Regions from separate parts of the Marinobacterium sp. BA1 genome, predicted to be linked through region 1. Evidence: predicted binding sites of a transcription regulator. Region 1 holds the regulator's gene; each other region holds the start of a gene.
The links. Region 1 encodes sigma-54, which starts transcription at its own class of promoters, with help from an activator protein. Its sites were predicted from a motif close to TGGCACNNNNNTTGCTNT; they were not measured.

Region 1 (4,782 bases):
CAGTTCTCGGTGTAGCACCTGCACATTATCCATATGCCTGCGGAAATAACCAGCCAGTTGCTCGGCAATATAGACCGAGCGGTGTTGGCCCCCGGTACAGCCAATACCGATTGTGATGTAGCTGCGATTATTGGCCTGGAACTGAGGCAGCCACTTGCTTACGAAGGCCTGTATGTCGTTCACCATCTCGCTGACCTCGGGCGACTGGCGCAGAAACTCGATCACCTCGGTGTCGAGGCCGGTATGACGGCGCAATTCAGGGACCCAGTAGGGATTGGGCAAGGCCCGTACATCGAAGGTGAAATCGGCATCGAGCGGTACACCATGCTTGAAGCCAAATGACTCAAATTGCAGTGACAGAACCTGTTCACTGCGCCCGGCAACACGCAGTTTGACTTCGTCACGCAGCTCATAAAGTGATAGCCGCGTAGTATCGATGCGCAGATCAGCGAGATTGGCGATGGGCTCAAGCAGGCTGCGTTCGGTTCGAATTGCTTGCTGCAGGCTCTGTTGTTTATCGGTGAGCGGGTGACGCCGCCGGGTTGCGTTATAGCGTCGCAGCAGAGTAGCTTCACCAGCATCAAGAAACAGGGTTTCGGTGCTCAGCTTGGACTGTTCACGCAGAGTGCGCATCACACTGGGGAACTGTTTCAGGTTGCTCAGAAGGTTGCGAGCATCAATGCTGACGGCAATTTCTCGATTAGGGTTTTCCTCAGCCAGCATCAGTCGGATCAGCTCGGGCAGAAGCAGGGCCGGCAGGTTGTCGATGCAGTAGAAACCGACATCTTCCAGTGCCTGCAGGGCGGTGCTTTTGCCTGAGCCGGAGCGGCCGCTGATGACGACCAGTCGCATGTCAGGCGCCTCTGCAGAGAGTTTGAACGCGATCCAGCAGGCTTGAGGAATCTTCGCAGCTGCGCAGTGATTCACGGGTGCTGGAGTCGTTGAACAGCTCTGCCAACCCTGCCAGTGTCTGCAGGTGCTCTTCAGCGCCGTCTTCGGGAACCAGCAGGAAGCAGATCAGGTCGACTGGACGGTTGTCGATGGCATCGAAGTCAATCGGGCTGGACAGCGTCATCAGTAATCCGATGGCTGTTGTAACACCTGGAATTCTGCAATGAGGAATGGCAACGCCTTCACCGATACCGGTGCTGCCAAGGCGTTCTCGGTTGATCAGGCCGCTGAAGATATCTTCAGCGGCCATGCCGTCCAGCTGCTCGGCGATAGTCTGGCTGGCGAGCTCAAGCGCTCGCTTTTTGCTGACCACATCGACGTGGCAGAGTGTACGGGATGAGGTCAGCAGTTCTGATAGTTGCATGTCGTGACGTGCTGCTACCGGTTATTTGTGGGATTTGAGTTTTTCTTTGTGCTTGATGATCTGGCGGTCAAGCTTGTCCACCATGCCATCAATTGCAGCATACATGTCGTCATGCTCATGCGCTGCGAATACTTCACCGCCGGCCAGGTGGATATCGGCTTCGGCCTTCTGGCGCAGCTTCTCGACACTGAGGGTGACCTGTACATTGGTGATGTTATCGAAGTGGCGTTCCAGTCGGTCGAACTTGGTACGTACATATTCGTTCAGGGCGTCAGTCAGTTCGACGTGATGGCCAGTGATGTTGATCTGCATAGGTTTTCTCCTCGTCATAAAGCACGTTCTTCCGGCGTGCCTGTAGTCTCATTAAACCAGACGCTTGCGCTCATTAGAAGGCGGAATGTTCATCGCTTCACGATATTTTGCCACTGTGCGTCTGGCTACGTTAAATCCCTGCTCTTTCAGCAGGTCGGCTATCTTGTTATCACTGAGTGGTTTTGCGGTATTCTCCGCGCTGATCAGCTTCTTGATCAAGGCACGAATGGCGGTAGAGGAGGCAGCGCCTCCGTCTGACGTGCTCACATGGCTGGAGAAAAAATACTTCAGCTCGAAGATGCCTCGGGGTGTATGCATGTATTTCTGGGTAGTGACACGGGAAATGGTTGATTCGTGCATCTCTACGGCTTCAGCGATGTCATGCAGAACCATCGGCTTCATACCCTCTTCACCTTCCTCGAAAAAATCGATCTGGCGGGCCACGATCTCGGTGGCGACCTTGAGCAGGGTTTCGTTGCGACTCAGCAGGCTCTTCAGAAACCAGCGCGCTTCCTGTAGATGGTTTTTCAGATAGGTGTTGTCAGCGCTGTTGTCGGCCCGTCTTATAAGATCAGCATAGTCGGTATTGATACGCAGCTTGGGGGATGCCTCTGAGTTCAGGCTTACATTCCACTGCCCCTGCACCTTGCGCACCACGACATCAGGTATAACGTACTCTGACTGTTCACTGCTGATGCTGGTGCCCGGTTTTGGATTAAGCGACTGGATCAGACTGATGATCTGTTGCAGGGCCTCCTCCTTCAGGCGCATGCGGCGCATCAAGGTACGATAGTCATGATTACCGAGCAGACCCAGGTGATCGCGTACCAGGCGTAATGCCTCTTTCAGCATCGGAGTGTTTTCAGGCAGCTGGCGCAGCTGTATCTGCAGACATTCGCTCAGGTCTCGTGCGCAGACACCGGGCGGGTCAAACTGTTGCAGGCGGTGCAGTACCGTTTCAATCTCTTCAGGCTCGGCATCTGCAAACAGCTGGGGTTCGCTCCGGGTGAAGTGTTCCAGAACTTCATCTACGTCCGTGCGTAGATAGCCATCCGGATCGACAGCATCGATAAGGGCCATGGCGACCATACGGTCAGGGTCACTCATGGGGGTCAAGTTGAGCTGCCACAGCAGGTGATCCTGAAGGCTGTCTTCGGCCGAATCGTTATCACCGGGTTCCCAGTCATCATCACGGGCAGGACCGGGTGTACTCTGGTGCTGGAAGGTATCATCCCAGTTGCTGTCGGTGGACAGCTCACGAGGGATTTCATCATTCCACCGCTCTTCCAGTGCGTTTTCGTCCCAGCTGTCCTCGTCAGCGGTGTCGTTAGAGAGGCTGTCGGCAGAGGCGTCGTGACGATCATCACGGGCTTCAGTCTGGGCTTCTTCGGCGCTGTCCAGTTCCTCCTCGACTTCCAGCAGTGGGTTACTCTCCAGGGCTTCCTGGATCTCCTGCTGCAGGTCCAGCGTTGACAGTTGCAGCAGACGTATTGCTTGTTGCAACTGGGGTGTCATCGTCAGATGCTGGCCGATCTTGAGTTGTAACGATTGCTTCATATCAGAGCTGCCAGGTGGACGGAGTGGATGTACATGATTGACGACTCAGGATCAAAGGGAAAACTGCTCGCCCAGATAGGCACGGCGAACCTGTTCGTTAGCCAGGATCTCGGCCGGTGTGCCCTGTGCGAGTATTCCCCCTTCACTTACGATATATGCTCGTTCGCAGATGTCGAGTGTCTCGCGCACGTTATGATCGGTGATCAGAATGCCAATGCCGCGAGACTGCAGGTGGCGAATGGTTTGTTTGATATCGCTGACCGAGATTGGATCAACGCCGGCAAAGGGTTCGTCCAGCAGGATAAAGTCAGGCTCGGTTGCCAAGGCCCGTGCGATTTCAACACGTCGACGCTCTCCGCCAGACAGGGCCATACCCAGGCTATTGCGCAGGTGAGTAATGTGAAACTCTTCCAGCAGCTGCTCCAGTAATGCCTTACGATCCGAGGTATTCAGCTCCTTGCGAGTTTCCAGAATGGCCATCAGGTTGTCATGTACGCTCAGCTTCCGAAACACCGAAGCTTCCTGAGGCAGATAGCCGATACCGCGGCGAGCGCGCTCATGCATGGGCAGGCGGGTAACGTCGTCCTGGTGCAGTCGGATTTGTCCCCGGTCGGCGTGGATAAGCCCCACGATCATATAAAAGCAGGTGGTCTTGCCGGCACCGTTGGGTCCCAGCAGACCAACGATCTGGCCCGTTTCCATCTGCAGGGATACATCCTGTACCACCTGGCGCCCCTTGTAGCTTTTGGCAAGGTGCAAGGCTTCCAGTGTCGCCATCAGTTGGTCCCCGTCGGCTTGGGCTGAATCACCATTTTGACCCGTTCGCCGCCCTCGCGGTCGCTGCCGAAAGCGTTCACCACCGCACGCGCCATATTGTAAACGATCCGCTCTCCGGTGAAGGTATCCTTGGACTGATCGACGCGTGCATTTTCGGTGATGGTAACCTCTTGTTGCTTGACCCGGTACTCCATCCTTTCACCGTAGGCCTTGGTCAGGGGCTGATCGGCAGATGGCTGCTGCTGAAATCTGGCCGGCTTGCCGGTGGAGATAATGCGGTCAATGCTGCCGTCAGCTGCACGGTGCAGTTCAACGCGCTCACCACGAATTTCCATGCTGCCCTGAATTATTTCCACATCGCCTGTGTATACGGTGATACCGGTACGCTCGTTCATGCTGGCGCGGTCAGCCGAGACGTTGATTGGCTGATTGCGATCCTCGGGCAGTGCCTGCACGCTGGCGGACAGGCTCAGCAGCAGGGTGGTCAGCAACACAGGGCGGTTAATTCGCATGGTATGTACCTTTTACCTCGGACAGCAGTTCAACCCGCTGTTCGTCAAAAAAGACCTCCATGCCTTGGCTTTCCATATGGTCCAGGCCGCGTATTACCCTGACTGGCAGGTCTGTGTGGGCATAGTCGCGTGGAGGGTAGAGTGTCAGTCGCTCGGTCAGCATCTCGCTGGCACTGCCTGAAGGCGGATTATCATGAAGCTGTACATCACCTGCAAGTACTATGCGTTCCTGTGAGTCGGGCATGCGGCCTTCCTGTGCCAAAATACGGAACTCACCACTCTGCTCGCGGGGTATCAGGGTGGTTGGGT
Region 2 (4,782 bases), 1.4 Mb from region 1:
CCGGTGCGCGTCATTGGGTGGTCAAGCCCCGTGCTCGGCTCAGCACTGAATCGGTGGTGGTTCATGGCATCACCCATTCAGAGATAGCGGCAGCACCTGATCTGTCCCAGATCCTGGATCAGTTGCTGGAACAGTTGCGTGGCAGAGTTGGGGTCGTGCACCATCGCGGCATCGAACGCAGCTTTCTCAATGCGGCCCTGCAGGCACGAATTGGCGAAGGAATCGAGTTCCCGGTGATTGATACCATGGAGCTTGAAGCGCGACTGCACCGTCGCAGGCCTCTTAGCCTCTGGGATCGTTTGCGCGGACGCAGGCCGGTTTCAATCCGCCTGGCTCAGAGCCGCGAGCGCTATCATCTGCCTCACTATCGCCCTCATCATGCTCTGACCGACGCGCTGGCCTGTGCCGAGCTGCTGCAGGCTCAGGTTGCGGACCGGTTTTCGGTCGATACCCCAGTGGGGGAACTGTGGTGTTGACTGACCACTGATCCAATATAAATCAACGTCGGTGACTGTAATCGGTGCTGTTGCACCGTTTGTGGCAGATCCGCCAGCGTGCAGGCCAGGGTGCGCTGGTCCTCTCGGGTACCCTTTTCGACCAGCAGCGCAGGCCAGTCCGGAGGCAGACCGGCAGTCTGCAGGCCGTGACTGATGGCAGCGGCCATCGACAGCCCCATGTAAAAAACCAATGTTTCATCCGCCCGCGCCAGATCCTGCCAATTGATTTCACTGTCATCACAGGAATGGGCCGTGATCAGCCTCAGTCGTGCAGATTGTCCTCGCTCGGTCAGCGGAAATCCGCAACTGGCGGCACAGCCGGCTGCAGCGCTGATGCCGGGTACAATACTGAACGGAATATCGGCGGCTCTCAGTGCATTCAACTCTTCTCCCAATCGACCAAATATCAGCGGGTCGCCTCCCTTGAGCCTTACCACTCGGTGCCCTTGCCGAGCCAGCTTGACCAGCAGCTCACAAATTTCGCGTTGAGAGTGTGAATGTCGCCCCTTCAGCTTGCCGACATATATGCGCTGTACATGCAGCGGTATCTGAGCCATCAACTCAGGGCTGACCAAGGCGTCATGCAGCACTACCTCGGACTGCTCAATCAGGCGCCAGCCCTTGCGAGTGATCAGCTCCGGATCACCGGGGCCGGCACCCACCAGGTCCACGCGCCCGAGGGGGGTGTTGTCGGTGTGGGATAAACGGCTGCCGAACAATGTCTGTCGGCTTGGTAATGCTAACCGTATTTCAGCAAACGAACGTACCAAAAGCGTAAACATGTTCTAGCCCTCATAAAAAAACGCCTGCCCGTGACCGGTTTGGCGATCACGGAGCAGGCGTCGTTGCCTTAATTCAAATGTTAAGCAGAAATAAACAAGCAAAACCGGTGCCAGTTGCGAGAGCTGGAACATAAATTGCTTGTCCCGATGGTATCCCTGCAACTTCTTTGCTGAGAGGCCGCCGATGCAAGCTTCAAGTACACCGCTGACCCACCGCTTTCTGCTGGCTGCTCGTGAGGCCGAGATTGAGGCACTGAAACAATTGGCCGTGGGTTGCCAACAGGCGATTCTGACCGGGAGGTTAATCCATGAGCTGCAGCGTGAACGCGGTATTTCAAATGTCTTTCTGGCTTCCGGCGGTGAGTGCTTTGCCCGTCAGTATCCGGAGCAGGTCGCGCGTAGCCGTGTGGCCGAACAGGCCTTTCGGCAGGGAGTTGCAGACCTGATGCCGGGCACAGGCAGTGCACCGGCGGGAATGCGCCTGTGCAACTGCATCGCGGCGGTACTGCTGCAGCTGGAAGAGCTGGATCTGCTGCGTGCTCAGGTGCAGCAGCAACAACTGGAGGCGGCAACGCTCACCTGTTGGCTCAGTGAGCTGATTGCCCGTTTGCTGGCGGTCATATTTGAACTGGCGGACAGCTGTGGCGACCCGGAGTTGACGCGGGCTCTGGTCGCGACATTCAACTTCATACAGGGGAAGGAGTATGCAGGGCAGGAACGTGCCTGGGGAGCAATCGGCTTCGCGGCAGGTCGGTTCGAGGCCGAGCAGCTGGAGCGGTTGATAAACCTGCAGGATGCCCAGCAACGCAGTTTTGATACCTTCACCTGTTATGCAGAGGCAGAACCGCTGGCACTCTGGCACAAGCTGCAGGCGACCTCGGAGCATGCCGAGCTGTTACGATTGCGGGGCATGTTCAGCCGACTGCAACCCAAAGAAGAAGTGCCGATGTCATTGAGTGAGCTTTGGTATGAGCTGGCCACCTGCCGCATCGATCGCATGCAGCAGCTTGAAGCCCATCTGGAGCAGCTCCTTCTGCAAAAGAGTCGTGACAAGACCGCCGCGGCTGAAGCGGAGCTGAGGCATCACCGGCAACAGCTTAACACCCTGATAGAAGCCGCTGCGCAGCGTACGGTTCCGGTCAACCTGACACCCATGGCTGAGCTGCTGAGCAGTCCCGGACATGAAGGCGGGGGGTTGAACGATACGGTATATGACCTGTTACTGACTCAGGCACGCCATCTGGAACAGGTTCAGAAAGAGCTGGAGCTGGCACGTTCGGCTCTGGATGAACGCAAGCAGATAGAGCGGGCGAAGGGATTGCTGATGCAGTTTCATGGCCTCAGTGAAGAGCAGGCCTATCGTCAGATGCGGCAGCAGGCGATGCAGGCCAACATCCGTCTGGTCGATCTGGCGGCTCGTCTGATAGCCGCCTGTGACGGCCTGGGGAAAACGTAATTATGTTTTTCCGTGCCCTGTTAAGGGTCGTTTCGACCCTGTCTGCACCTTTTTAAAGCGCCCTTGTCGTTGTTGTTCGGGTAAAAGCCCCGCTTCTGCCTGTTATTGACCGATTGGCATAAACCCTGCAATACCAGTTGCAGGTCAGGCCTGAGGTCAGACGCTCATCAAGTGGTTTTTTGGACAACGGTGTCCACTCCTTGCTGCATGTGCAGCACAGAAGTGGCACCGTTTTTTTTTATCTGAAACTAAGAGAGTGCCGTATGAAACAGACAGACTGCACCGGTACCCGTCGCCCTTTGCGCGTGGCCGTGATTGGCAACGGCATGGTAGGGCATCACTTTGTGGAACAGTGGTTGGCCAGTGAAGCTGCTGAGCAGGGTGAACTGATGGTTTTCGGGGCTGAACGCTATCCCGCCTATGATCGGGTACACCTGTCAGACTATTTTGATTCGGGCAGTGCCGACGCGTTGAGGCTGGGGTCACCGGAGCTGTATCAACACCCCGCCGTGAGCCTCAAACTGGGTGAGTCGGTTCTGTCCATTGATCCCCAATGCAAAACCCTGCACACCCAGGGGGGGGAATACAGATACGACAAACTGGTGCTTGCGACAGGCTCGTGGCCCTTCGTTCCACCCATCCCCGGCGGGGCTCAGCCACACTGCCTGGTCTACCGAACACTGGATGACCTGGATGCGATTCGTGCCAGTGCCGAGGGTGCCAATGTCGGCGTGGTGATCGGCGGTGGACTGCTCGGCCTGGAAGCCGCCAACGCCCTCAAGCGGCTGGGGCTGGAGGTACATGTGGTCGAGTTTGCCCCCCGGCTGATGCCGGTTCAGCTGGATGACGAAGCGGGAGCCTTGCTGCGCCACAAGATCGAGGCGCTCGGGGTTGCGGTGCATACCGACAAGGCGACGCAGCAGATTATTCGGGGTGACAGTGCAAGGATGAAGATGTGCTTTGCCGACGCTACCGAGCTGGAGACCGACCTGATCGTGTATTCCGCCGGTATCCGGCCGCAGGACATGCTGGGCCGTGAGGCTGGCCTGCAGCTGGGTGAGCGTGGCGGTATTGAGGTGGACCAGCACTGCCGCAGCAGCGATCCTGGCATCTATGCCATTGGCGAGTGTGCGGTGTGGAACGGGCGTCATTTCGGTCTGGTTGCACCGGGTTATGCCATGGCACGAGCGGCCCTGTCGCATCTTGTTGGTGATGGCCAGGCACATTTTCAGGGGGCCGACATGTCGACGAAACTGAAACTGCTGGGTGTGGATGTGGGCTCGATAGGTGATGCTCACGGCCATACACCGGGGTGTCAGAATTACCGCTACAGCGATGAGCGCAGCGGCGTCTATCGTCGGTTGGTGGTCTCGGAGGATGGCAAGCGCCTGCTGGGTGCCATCCTGATTGGGGACAACAGCGGCTACGATCAACTGCTGCAGCTGGCACTGAATGACATGCCGCTGCCGGAGCAGCCGGAAGCATTGATTCTGCCTGCCTCTGAGGGCGGACTGCCGAGTGCGGGCAGTGCCGAGCTGCCACTGACGGCCACCATCTGCTCCTGTCACAACGTCAGCAAGGGTGATATCTGCGAGGCGATGAATGATGGTGCCGTGTCGGTGGCCGATCTCAAAGCCAGCACCCGAGCCGCCACCGGCTGTGGTGGTTGTGCCGCCATGCTCAAGACCGTGCTGGATGCGGAGCTGGAAAAGCGCGGCGTACAGGTCGATCGTTCGCTCTGTGCGCATTTCAGCCATACTCGTCAGGAACTGTTCCACCTGATCCGTGTAGATGGGATCAAGACTTTTGACGAGCTGATTCAGCGTCACGGACATGGCGGCGGTTGTGAAATCTGTAAACCGGCCGTCGGCTCCATGCTGGCCAGCTGCTGGAATGAACCTATCCACAGCCCCGAACTGGTGCCTTTGCAGGACACCAACGACACCTTCATGGCCAATATGCAGAAAAACGGTACCTACTCGGTGGTGCCGCGCATTCCGGGCGGCGAGATTACACCGAAGATGTTGATCGTGCTGGGCGAAATAGG
Region 3 (4,782 bases), 1.0 Mb from region 1:
GCACCCACACTGAGCAGGCGCGCCTGCAGGGTGCGTTGTCCAGCGTGCAGGGTGTAGAGCCTTTCCTCACGCAGTGCACTGGCCTGTTCGGGCGGCAGGCCGACACTCACCTCGGCGTTGGAGACAGACAGCAGTTGGAGAACAGGTTGGCCGGCCGCGACAACTTCGCCCTCATCGGCCAGACGCTCTGCAATACGGGCTTCGAAGGGAGCGTGCAGGACGGACTTTTCCAATCGCAGGCGGTTGGCCGCAAGGGCACTGTCAGTGACGGCCACCGAGGCTTGCAGGGCTTCTACTTCAGCGTTCAGCTCATCCAGATTTTGGGCCGAGGCATATCCCTTCTGCTGCAGGGCCGTGAAGCGGTTCAGGCTGGCTTTGGCCAGTTTGAGCCTGGCCTTGATCTCGTTGCGCTGGGCCTGTAGCTGAGCTGTTTCGGCTTCCAGCAGTTGGGTATCAAGCCGGGCCAGCACTTGACCGGCCTTGACGCTCGCACCTTCGTTGACATTGATGAGTGCCAGTTTGCCACCGGCTTCGAAGCCCAGCGCACTGTTCTGTTTGACCTCAACGGTCCCTGCATAGCGGTGCTCAATGGTGTAGGCCTGCCGGGGCTCAAGTGTGAACACCGAAACAGTCAGCGGTTCGGCAATGGCCAAGACAGTGTCATCGCTGCTGTTGCAGCCCGAAAGAATCACAATACACAGTGTTGCAACACACAAGGGGCGGAAAAGATTCATATGAGTAGGGCCATAAGGGCTATAATAATGGACTGATGAGTTTAGTTTAGAGTCAATAGACTGGACTGTATAGTATGATTTTGTTCCAAATATCAGGAGAGTGCTTTTGAGACCCAGCAGTGCAGCCAAACGTGAGCAGATACTGGACGCTGCCTCGACGCTGTTTGTGCAGCATGGTTTTACCGATACCAGCATGGAAATGGTGGCGCAGCAGGCGGGCGTGTCCAAGCAGACGGTGTACAGTCACTTTGGCTGTAAGGATGATCTTTTTACGGCTGCCATTCGGTGCAAGTGCGATCGCTATAACCTGGTTGATCTGCTGGTGCGTGAAGATGGCTCTTTGCGGGAACGGTTGCTCGACATCGGTCGTCACTTCATTCAGTTAATACTGTCTGAAGAAGCGCGCTGCGTGCACCGAACCTGTGTGTCTCAGGTCGATACTCAACCGCAAGCGGCAGCACTTTTTTTTGCCGCCGGGCCTCAGGTCATGATTCAGGGGTTCACCGAGATGCTGGGGCGTGAAGCCGAGTTGGGCCGGGTTGTCATGGAGCAGCCACGCCATGCCGCCATTCAGTTCCTGATGATGGTGATGGGGGAGGCCAAGCTACGCTCCGAGCTGGGTATTACTCCTCAGCTGAGTGATGAAGAGATTGATCGTTACATTGTGAGTTGTGTTGACCTGTTTCTGCGCGGCTATGGCTATACTGAGGGGCAGTGACCGCTGCAGCTACGTGTGATGATCCAACCGAAAAGGGCTGTTTATGGAAACAGGCCCCCCTCGGTGTGTCAGGCCTGATCAGCCCTTTGCAGTGCGCTTTATTTTCTCGGGATCATCAAATGGCAGGGTATGGGCGATGGCCGATACCTCAAGGCTACCTTTGACCTGAAGCGGGGTGCCCTGCTCGGCGTAGGGCACTTCAAGACGAGCGATTGCCATTGATCTGTCGGTCAGGCGTGAATACATGGCGCAGGTGATAACCCCCACCTTTTTGCCATCGGCCCAGAGTTCATCACCCTCGGAAGCGGCCTCTTTTCCTTCCAGCAAAACACCGAAAATCTTGAATCGCTCTTTGCCCTGCAGGCGGAAGTGCTCGTAAGCACCGCAGAATTCTGTCTTGTCCTTGGACACTGTGAAGTCCAGACCCAGCTCCCAAAGCGTATCGCCGGCCGGTTCGTTTTCGAACGGGTACATCTCGGAGTTATCGAACGGATAGAACAGCAGGTAACTTTCGGTACGCAGCCAGTCGAGCGCGGTGAAAGAGCAGGGAATAATGCCGAACGCTTTGCCGTGCTCCAGAATGCCGTCCCAAATGGTAGTGGCGTCGGCCGCCTTACAGAAGATCTCGTAACCGCGCTCGCCGGTATAGCCGGTGCGTGAAATGGTGATCGGGCAACCGAACAGGCGTGCGTGTGTGTGGTGGAAGTAGGCCAAATCCCGGATTCCGGGGATATGCTCAGCGAGGAAATCCACTGCAGTGGGGCCTTGCAGCGAAAGATCGTGCATATCGTCATCAAACAGCACGGCAACCTGTTTGCCCAGTGCCGCCTGAGTCAGGCGCTCATAGCCGGCGCCGGTGCCATGTACAACCATGAAAGCGTTGGGGCCCATGCGGTATATAACACAGTCATCAATAAACTTGCCGGCTTCATTCAGCATGGTCGCGTAGACCGCCTTGCCCGGATACAGCTTGGAGATGTCACGCGTGGTGGCCCACTCCAGCAGGCTCTCGGCATGTGGACCCACGTAGTGCACCTTCTTCAAGCCTGATACATCCATCAAGCCTGCCTTGGTACGGATTGCTTCGTGCTCATCGGCCAGAGTGTAACCGCTTTTGCTGTAGGTCCATGCCGTAGGCAGGCCGTTCCAGTCTTCAAGGTTTGAGCCCAGGGCACGATGTCTTTCAGCCAGTGCGGCGATACGCCATGAATTAGCCATTTTTCTCTCCATTGGTAACAGATCATAATTAATTCCTGAAGAGGAACTATTATTCCTGATAGGAAAGCAAGTTCCGGGCCATTAAGACTCAACGTCATGATTTATAGAGTGAAAAAATAATCCCAATCAAAACTGGCTCGGGCCTTGGCCAATATTTGGGTATGGGGAGCTGAAGTGCGACCCGTTTTGGGTCAACCGGGGTACTTTTGCACCGTAATGATCATCTGCCCTGTGCTGAGTCATCCGGATACGGAAATGCACTGTTGCTGTGCCCTTATAGAGGAGATGTTTTGGATTGATAATCCTAAGGTATTGAAATTTATCTGGTTTCATGTTTTGGCAGAAAAATTGCTTTTCCTAAGGAGAAATAAATTACACCACTAATAAATTTTGGGTAACCCAAAAGGAGTAGTGATGCAGATCGATCCATCCATCAAGAGTCGTCCGACCTATACGCCACCCGAGCTGGTCGCGACAGCAGGACTACAGTTGTTTGTCAGTGAGTCAGACGCAGAGCACCTGCTGGAACCGCTGTACCGTCAGTGTGCTGAATCAGGTGCACAATGGCTGGTGGCGGAACCGGGCAATGCCCCGGGCACGCTGGCGGATTCCCTGTCGGGCTACCTGCAACACATTCTGAATGATGCGCCGGTGACCACCCGGCTGTACGTGGCCGGAAGTGAAGGCTTTCTGTGGGACATACGCAATCAAGCGTTGTCGGCCGGGCTGGTCGAAGAGCAGATTCAATTGGCGCCTCCGATCAGTTCTGCCCGCCGGTTATTCTGTACCCATTGCTACACCCTTATGGAAGGGGTGACAGCCAGTCCTCACACCTGCACAGGGTGTGGTCGTTTGTTGTTGGTACGGGATCATTTTGCCCGTCTGCATGGTGCCTACGTAGGGGTGCAGATCAATGCTGAAGATCCTGATGAACAGCCGGAACAGGAGGTGTTGCAGTAATGAGTATCGACAGCATACCGGTGCGTGTGATGGCCATCGAGCAGGTGGCACCGATGATTCGAGAGTTCAAACTGGAAGCGATTGAAGGCCGGCTGCCGGCATTCTCGCCCGGCAGTCATGTTCAGGTGATCATGCCGGGAGCATCCCGCGAGATCCGTAATGCCTATTCGCTGTGTGGCGACCCTGCCACACCGCGGCGTTACAGCATCGCCGTGCGGTTGCAGGATGCCTCCCGTGGCGGTTCTTCTTTCATGCATGGACAGGTGAACGTAGGGGACCAGCTGGCGATCACACCACCGGCCAACCTCTTTGCTCCCGTGATGACTGCCCGCAAACACCTGCTGATTGCAGGTGGCGTTGGCATCACCCCCTTCATGTCGTATATCCCGGAACTCAAACGGAAGGGTACTGATTTCGAGTTGCACTATCTGTATCGAAGTAGTCAAACCGGCGCCTATCTGGATCAACTGCAGCAGCAACTTGGATCGGCTCTCCATCGCTATGACTCTGTGCAGGGTAATAAATGTGACCTGACTGCCGTGTTGAGCGGTCAGGGGCCGGGGACCCATGTCTATATCTGTGGCCCTGAATCGTTGATTGACGGTGTTCGCAGCACGGCAGCCGCTTTGGGCTGGCCAGACAGCCTGATCCATTTCGAAGCCTTTGCCGCACCCGAGCCGGGCGAGCCGTTCAAGGCGCAGCTGACCCACAGCGGAAAAACGGTGGACGTAGCGGCCGATGAAAGCCTGCTTGAAGCGCTGGAGCGCGAAGGCGTCAAGGTTCCCAATCTGTGCCGTGCAGGCGTCTGTGGCCAATGTCGCACGGCTGTTCTTGAGGGCGATGTTGAGCATCGAGATGATTTCCTGTCCAACGACGAGCGCTCCAGCGGCAGCTGCATCATGCCCTGCGTCTCCCGTGCCGCCGGCAAACACCTGACTTTGGACCTATAGGAGCGACAGCTATGCGCATGTCACCCAAACCCGTACAAACCTTTCGTGATGACTTTACCTACAGCAACAGCCCCGGTGCCGTTGCACGTTTTCCGTTCCCGTTTCCAGAGGACGAGTATCGCTACTCGGTCAACATTGAGCCCCACGTGACGCCGGGGCCGGAAGGGTCAGTGTTTGAGTTTCTGCTGGATATCGACGAACA
Region 4 (4,782 bases), 300 kb from region 1:
TCCGGTATCCAGCTCCAGGCAGGGGATTTTGACGCTAATGGAAGATTGATTGACAACTCGCCCGCGACAACTGGCTATGATGAACTGGCAGTTGCTGATGACCGCATCGATCTCTCGACGGTTGTATACGATACCGGCACGGGAGAGCTCAGCTTTGAATTGAAAGCGTGGGCTACGGATTCTGGTGATGTTTTGGTGGAAGAAGGTGGAGCCGCCCTTGCGAACCTCAATACAGCGGTAGAAGACCGTTATCGTGATGCTAATGAGGTCCGCGTATATACCGTGACCCCGGGTGCAGGCAGCGGAACCATTTCTTTGGCAGGGGAAGAAATTCAGGTTTCAGCTGCTGATAATACAGCCGATGGCATTGCTGGGCTGATTGCGGCACGTGAAGCCCGTATATTGGAGAACAACCCTTCGATAGAATCAATACAGGCTACGACCAACGCTGCAGGCGACGTTATATTGCAGGTGCGCTTTAAAGCAGATGAGGGTGACATCACTCCAGAGCCTGGCCAGCTTAACGATCCCTATCCAGTAACTGTAACCGGTAACGTCACTGCTGCGCATGATGCTGATGCTTCAATCCAGGGCGATAACTCTTACAGAGGCTACTATCGCATGTATGCCTACCTGAACAATGAAGAGTTGCTGGATATTGGTAAGGTACAGGATCCGGGCAAGGGAACGCTTACTGAGCCGGGGCCGATACTGGTCCAGTTTAACCCCACCAACGGTCTGCTGCGAGAGATTAATGGTCAGGCGTTTCCGGCTGGTGGACAGGTACCTGCTCTTACCATTAAGGGTGCGGATCCAGCCAACTCTCTGACTGAAATCACACTGGATCTGACCGGTAGTACTCAGTTTGCTTCCGCATCCATCGTGAAGGGGTCGCTACAGGATGGTTACACCAAAGGTGACTTGATTGGTGTGACGTTCTCTGCAACCGGGGAAATGGTGGCTTCGTTCAGTAATGGACAGAACAAGTCGCTGGGTGTGGTGGCCGTTGCAACCTTTGAAAACCAGGCGGGTCTGCAGCCGAGTGGTGATACCGAGTGGGCCGCCACGCTGGATTCAGGCGACGCGATTGTGAACCCGCCCGGAACAGGCTTGAACGGCACGTTGCGCTCCGCTGCACTTGAAGCGTCCAATGTTGATTTGTCCGAAGAGCTGGTGAAGCTGATTGAAGGTCAGCGTAACTATCAGGCCAACTCAAAGACCCTAGAGACCATGAATGCGATCACGCAGACGATTCTGCAGATCTGATCAGTGGTATATCAACACCACAAGCCGGGCTATATGCCCGGCTTTCTCGTTTATGGCACATAGTTTGCTTGATACAAGGTAAAGCCAGTTAAAACGGCAAGGTTTTACCGGAGTAAACGATGGATAAAGTGCTGTATGTCGCCATGACCGGCGCGCGCGAGAACATGTATGCGCAGCAAGCTCATGCCAACAACCTGGCCAATGCCACGACCACCGGCTTCAAAAGTGATTTCGAGCAGGCCCGTGCCATGCGGGTGCTGGGTGAGGGCTTCGAGTCTCGCGTGTATTCTATGAGCGAACGCCCTGGTACGGATATGGACAGCGGTACGCTGATGCAGACCGGTCGCGATCTTGATGTGGCTGTGGAAGGTGATGGCTGGATCGCCATTCAGGGACCGGACGGCAACGAAGTGTATACCCGTAATGGCTCCCTGCAGATCAATGCCGCCAACCAGCTGGTGACGGGCAGCGGTTTGCCGGTGATCGGCGCGGGAGGCATTCCGATCATCATTCCGCCAGCCGAAAATATTACGATCGGCAATGATGGCACTATTACCATCCGTCCGCTGGGTGAGAATGCGGTCGAAATTGCACTGGTAGACCAGATAAAACTGGTACAGCCGGAAAATGGTCAGCTGTTCAAGGGGCGTGATGGCTTCATGCACACCGATAATGATGTGCCCTTGCCTCAGGCGCTCAATGCTCAGCTTCGTTCGGGTTATCTCGAAGCCAGTAATGTAAACGCCATCTCCGAACTGACGGCCATGATCGGCCTACAGCGTCAGTTTGAGATGCAGGTCAAAATGATGAAGACGGCAGAAGAGATGTCTACTTCTGCGTCTGAGATTCTTTCACTGAGCTGATATTAAGGAGTCTGACCCATGCACGGTGCTTTGCATGTTGCTAAAACCGGTCTGAGTGCACAGGATACTCAGCTCAAGGTAATTTCCAACAATCTGGCCAACGTCAGTACTGTTGGCTTCAAGAAAGATCGGCTGGAGTTTGAGGATCTGTTGTATCAAATCCGTCGCCAGCCCGGTGCGGCTACCGGTGAAGACTCAATGCTGCCCTCTGGTCTGCAGCTGGGCAGCGGTGTTCGTACCGTCAGCACCCAGAAGATGTTTCGTACCGGTGACATGCAGATCACTGACCAGCCTTTTGACGTGGCAATCAATGGTCGTGGTTTTTTACAAGTTGCCATGCCCAATGGTGACATCGCCTATACCCGCAATGGCGAGTTGCACCTTGATGGCGAGAACCGTCTGGTCACTTCAGAAGGCTACCTGGTTGAACCTGCAATCACCCTGCCGGACCAGGTAACCAATTTTTCGGTGGGCAATGATGGCACCGTGAGTGTAACGGTAGCGGGTGATCCCAACCCTCAAGAGTTGGGACAGCTGGAATTGGCCGATTTTGTTAACCCCCAGGGGCTGCAGGCAACAGGCCAGAACCTGTACATTGAAACGGCTGCAAGCGGTGCGCCGATTGTTGGCCTTGCCGGAGAAGAGGGGCGCGGCATCATCAAGCAGGGGATGCTTGAAGGCTCGAATGTGAATGCGGTCGAAGAGCTTGTGGATATGATCACCACCCAGCGCGCCTATGAGATGAACTCCAAAGTGATCTCGACCGCAGACGAGATGCTGTCCTATGTCAGCCAGCAGCTCTAATGACAGGCTAAGGTGAACATAATGATGACCAGACTTTTGCGACTGTGGCCATTGTTTGGCTTGGTGCTGCTGACGGGATGTGTCAATAAGGCCCCCAAGCCGGATAATCCCTATTATGCGCCAATTCAGCCCGCGCAGATGCAGCAACCCAAACCGGTGAATGGCTCTATCTATCAGGCGGGCACCGGAATGGATCTGTACAGCGACGGGCGTGCGCATCGTGTGGGTGACATTATCACGGTGGTCCTGACGGAGCGCACCCAGTCTTCTAAAAGCTCATCAACCGATACCGACAAAACCACCAATATCGGTATTGGTGTACCCAACGTATTGGGTCAGGATCTGACCCTGTTCGGCAACCCTCTCAGTGCTTCCATGAACAGCAACAGCGGTTTTGAGGGCACGGGTAATTCCGATATGCGTAACAGCCTCAGTGGCAATATTACCGTGACCATTCATCAGGTGATGCCCAACGGTACCATGTTGGTTCGCGGTGAAAAATGGCTGACCCTGAATCAGGGGGATGAATATATCCGCGTGAGTGGTCTGGTGCGGCCACAGGATATCGGACCTGACAACAGTATCGAGTCTACACGCCTTGCTGATGCTCGCATTACCTACAGCGGCACCGGTGCCACTCATGACGCAAACGTTATGGGTTGGTTGGCACGCTTCTTTATCAGTCCGTTGTGGCCATTTTAAGAGCTTCTAAGGAGAACACCATGAATAAAATGTTTCGACTTGGATTGCTGTTACTGTCTCTGTCGGCCCTGCTGGCTGCTCCTGTGCAGGCTGAACGGCTGAAGGATATCACCAGCGTAGCGGGTGTGCGTACCAACCAGCTGGTGGGCTATGGCCTGGTAGTGGGGCTTGACGGTACTGGTGACAAAACCAGTTTTACCTCACAGACATTCCGTAACATGCTGAACAATTTCGGCGTGGCGATTCCTCCCAATGTTGACCCGAAATCAAAGAATATTGCAGCAGTCGCGATCCATGCGGACTTGCCTCCTTTTGCCAAACCGGGTCAGCCGATTGATGTCACCGTTTCCACCATTGGTGATGCCAAAAGCCTGCGTGGCGGCAGTCTGTTGATGGCGCCGCTCAAGGGTGCTGACGGCAATGTCTATGCCATAGCACAGGGTAACCTGGTGGTGTCCGGTTTCGGTGTACAAGGCAGTGACGGCTCGCGCCTGTCTCTGAACGTGCCCAGTGTCGGGCGGATTCCCAACGGTGCGACTGTTGAGCGCACAGTGCCCAATGCGTTTGCACAGGGTGACAGCTTGATGTTCAACCTCAACCATCCGGACTTTACTACCGCTCGTCGAGTGGCCGAGCAGATCAATAACCTGCTGGGGCCTGATATGGCACAGGCACTCGATGCAGCCTCTATTCGTGTGCGAGCTCCGCGCGATCCGTCACAGCGGGTCTCGTTCCTTTCTGTGTTGGAGAACCTCGAAGTCCAGCCCGGTGAAGAAACAGCCAGGGTCATCATCAACTCCCGTACCGGCACCATCATCATCGGTCAGAACGTGCGGGTATCGCCGGTGGCCATCACTCATGGTGGTCTGACCGTTGCCATTACCGAAAATTTGGATGTTGCCCAGCCCAATGTGCTTGGCGGTGGTAATACCGTGGTGACACCGCGTACCGAGATTGAGATTGAAGAAGGCTCGGGCCGCATGTTCGAGTTTGCGCCAGGTGCAACCCTGAGCGACATCGTTGAAGCGGTCAATCAGGTGGGGGCAGCGCCCGGTGATCTGATGGCGATTCTTGAAGCGCTCAAACAATCCGGTGCGCTCAAGGCTGAACTGGTGGTGATCTGATATGGCGATCGACAGCGGCAGGC

Region 2: nirB (nitrite reductase large subunit NirB) is a predicted target of sigma-54. The motif match lies at 2,850-2,867, and genes of this name have one in related genera.
Region 3: ACAM29_RS16255 (aminomethyltransferase family protein) is a predicted target of sigma-54. The motif match lies at 2,734-2,751, and genes of this name have one in related genera.
Region 4: flgF (flagellar basal-body rod protein FlgF) is a predicted target of sigma-54. The motif match lies at 1,320-1,337, and genes of this name have one in related genera.

The regions. Positions count from the first base shown of each region.
Region 1 is NZ_BAAFHC010000001.1:2,294,103-2,298,884, reverse strand. It holds gene rapZ (RNase adapter RapZ) at 1-852, opposite strand, end outside; gene ACAM29_RS11150 (PTS sugar transporter subunit IIA) at 854-1,315, opposite strand; gene hpf (ribosome hibernation promoting factor) at 1,337-1,627, opposite strand; gene ACAM29_RS11140 (RNA polymerase factor sigma-54) at 1,679-3,184, opposite strand; gene lptB (LPS export ABC transporter ATP-binding protein) at 3,236-3,961, opposite strand; gene lptA (lipopolysaccharide transport periplasmic protein LptA) at 3,961-4,473, opposite strand; gene lptC (LPS export ABC transporter periplasmic protein LptC) at 4,463-4,782, opposite strand, start outside.
Region 2 is NZ_BAAFHC010000001.1:3,688,949-3,693,730, forward strand. It holds gene ACAM29_RS17785 (3'-5' exonuclease) at 1-476, shown strand, start outside; gene cobA (uroporphyrinogen-III C-methyltransferase) at 422-1,279, opposite strand; gene ACAM29_RS17795 (nitrate- and nitrite sensing domain-containing protein) at 1,464-2,735, shown strand; gene nirB (nitrite reductase large subunit NirB) at 2,999-4,782, shown strand, end outside.
Region 3 is NZ_BAAFHC010000001.1:3,336,714-3,341,495, forward strand. It holds gene ACAM29_RS16245 (efflux RND transporter periplasmic adaptor subunit) at 1-734, opposite strand, end outside; gene ACAM29_RS16250 (TetR/AcrR family transcriptional regulator) at 841-1,452, shown strand; gene ACAM29_RS16255 (aminomethyltransferase family protein) at 1,531-2,670, opposite strand; gene ACAM29_RS16260 (dimethylamine monooxygenase subunit DmmA family protein) at 3,085-3,630, shown strand; gene ACAM29_RS16265 (2Fe-2S iron-sulfur cluster-binding protein) at 3,630-4,580, shown strand; gene ACAM29_RS16270 (DUF3445 domain-containing protein) at 4,592-4,782, shown strand, end outside.
Region 4 is NZ_BAAFHC010000001.1:2,592,564-2,597,345, reverse strand. It holds gene ACAM29_RS12530 (flagellar hook protein FlgE) at 1-1,266, shown strand, start outside; gene flgF (flagellar basal-body rod protein FlgF) at 1,386-2,129, shown strand; gene flgG (flagellar basal-body rod protein FlgG) at 2,148-2,933, shown strand; gene flgH (flagellar basal body L-ring protein FlgH) at 2,955-3,635, shown strand; gene ACAM29_RS12510 (flagellar basal body P-ring protein FlgI) at 3,665-4,759, shown strand; gene flgJ (flagellar assembly peptidoglycan hydrolase FlgJ) at 4,761-4,782, shown strand, end outside.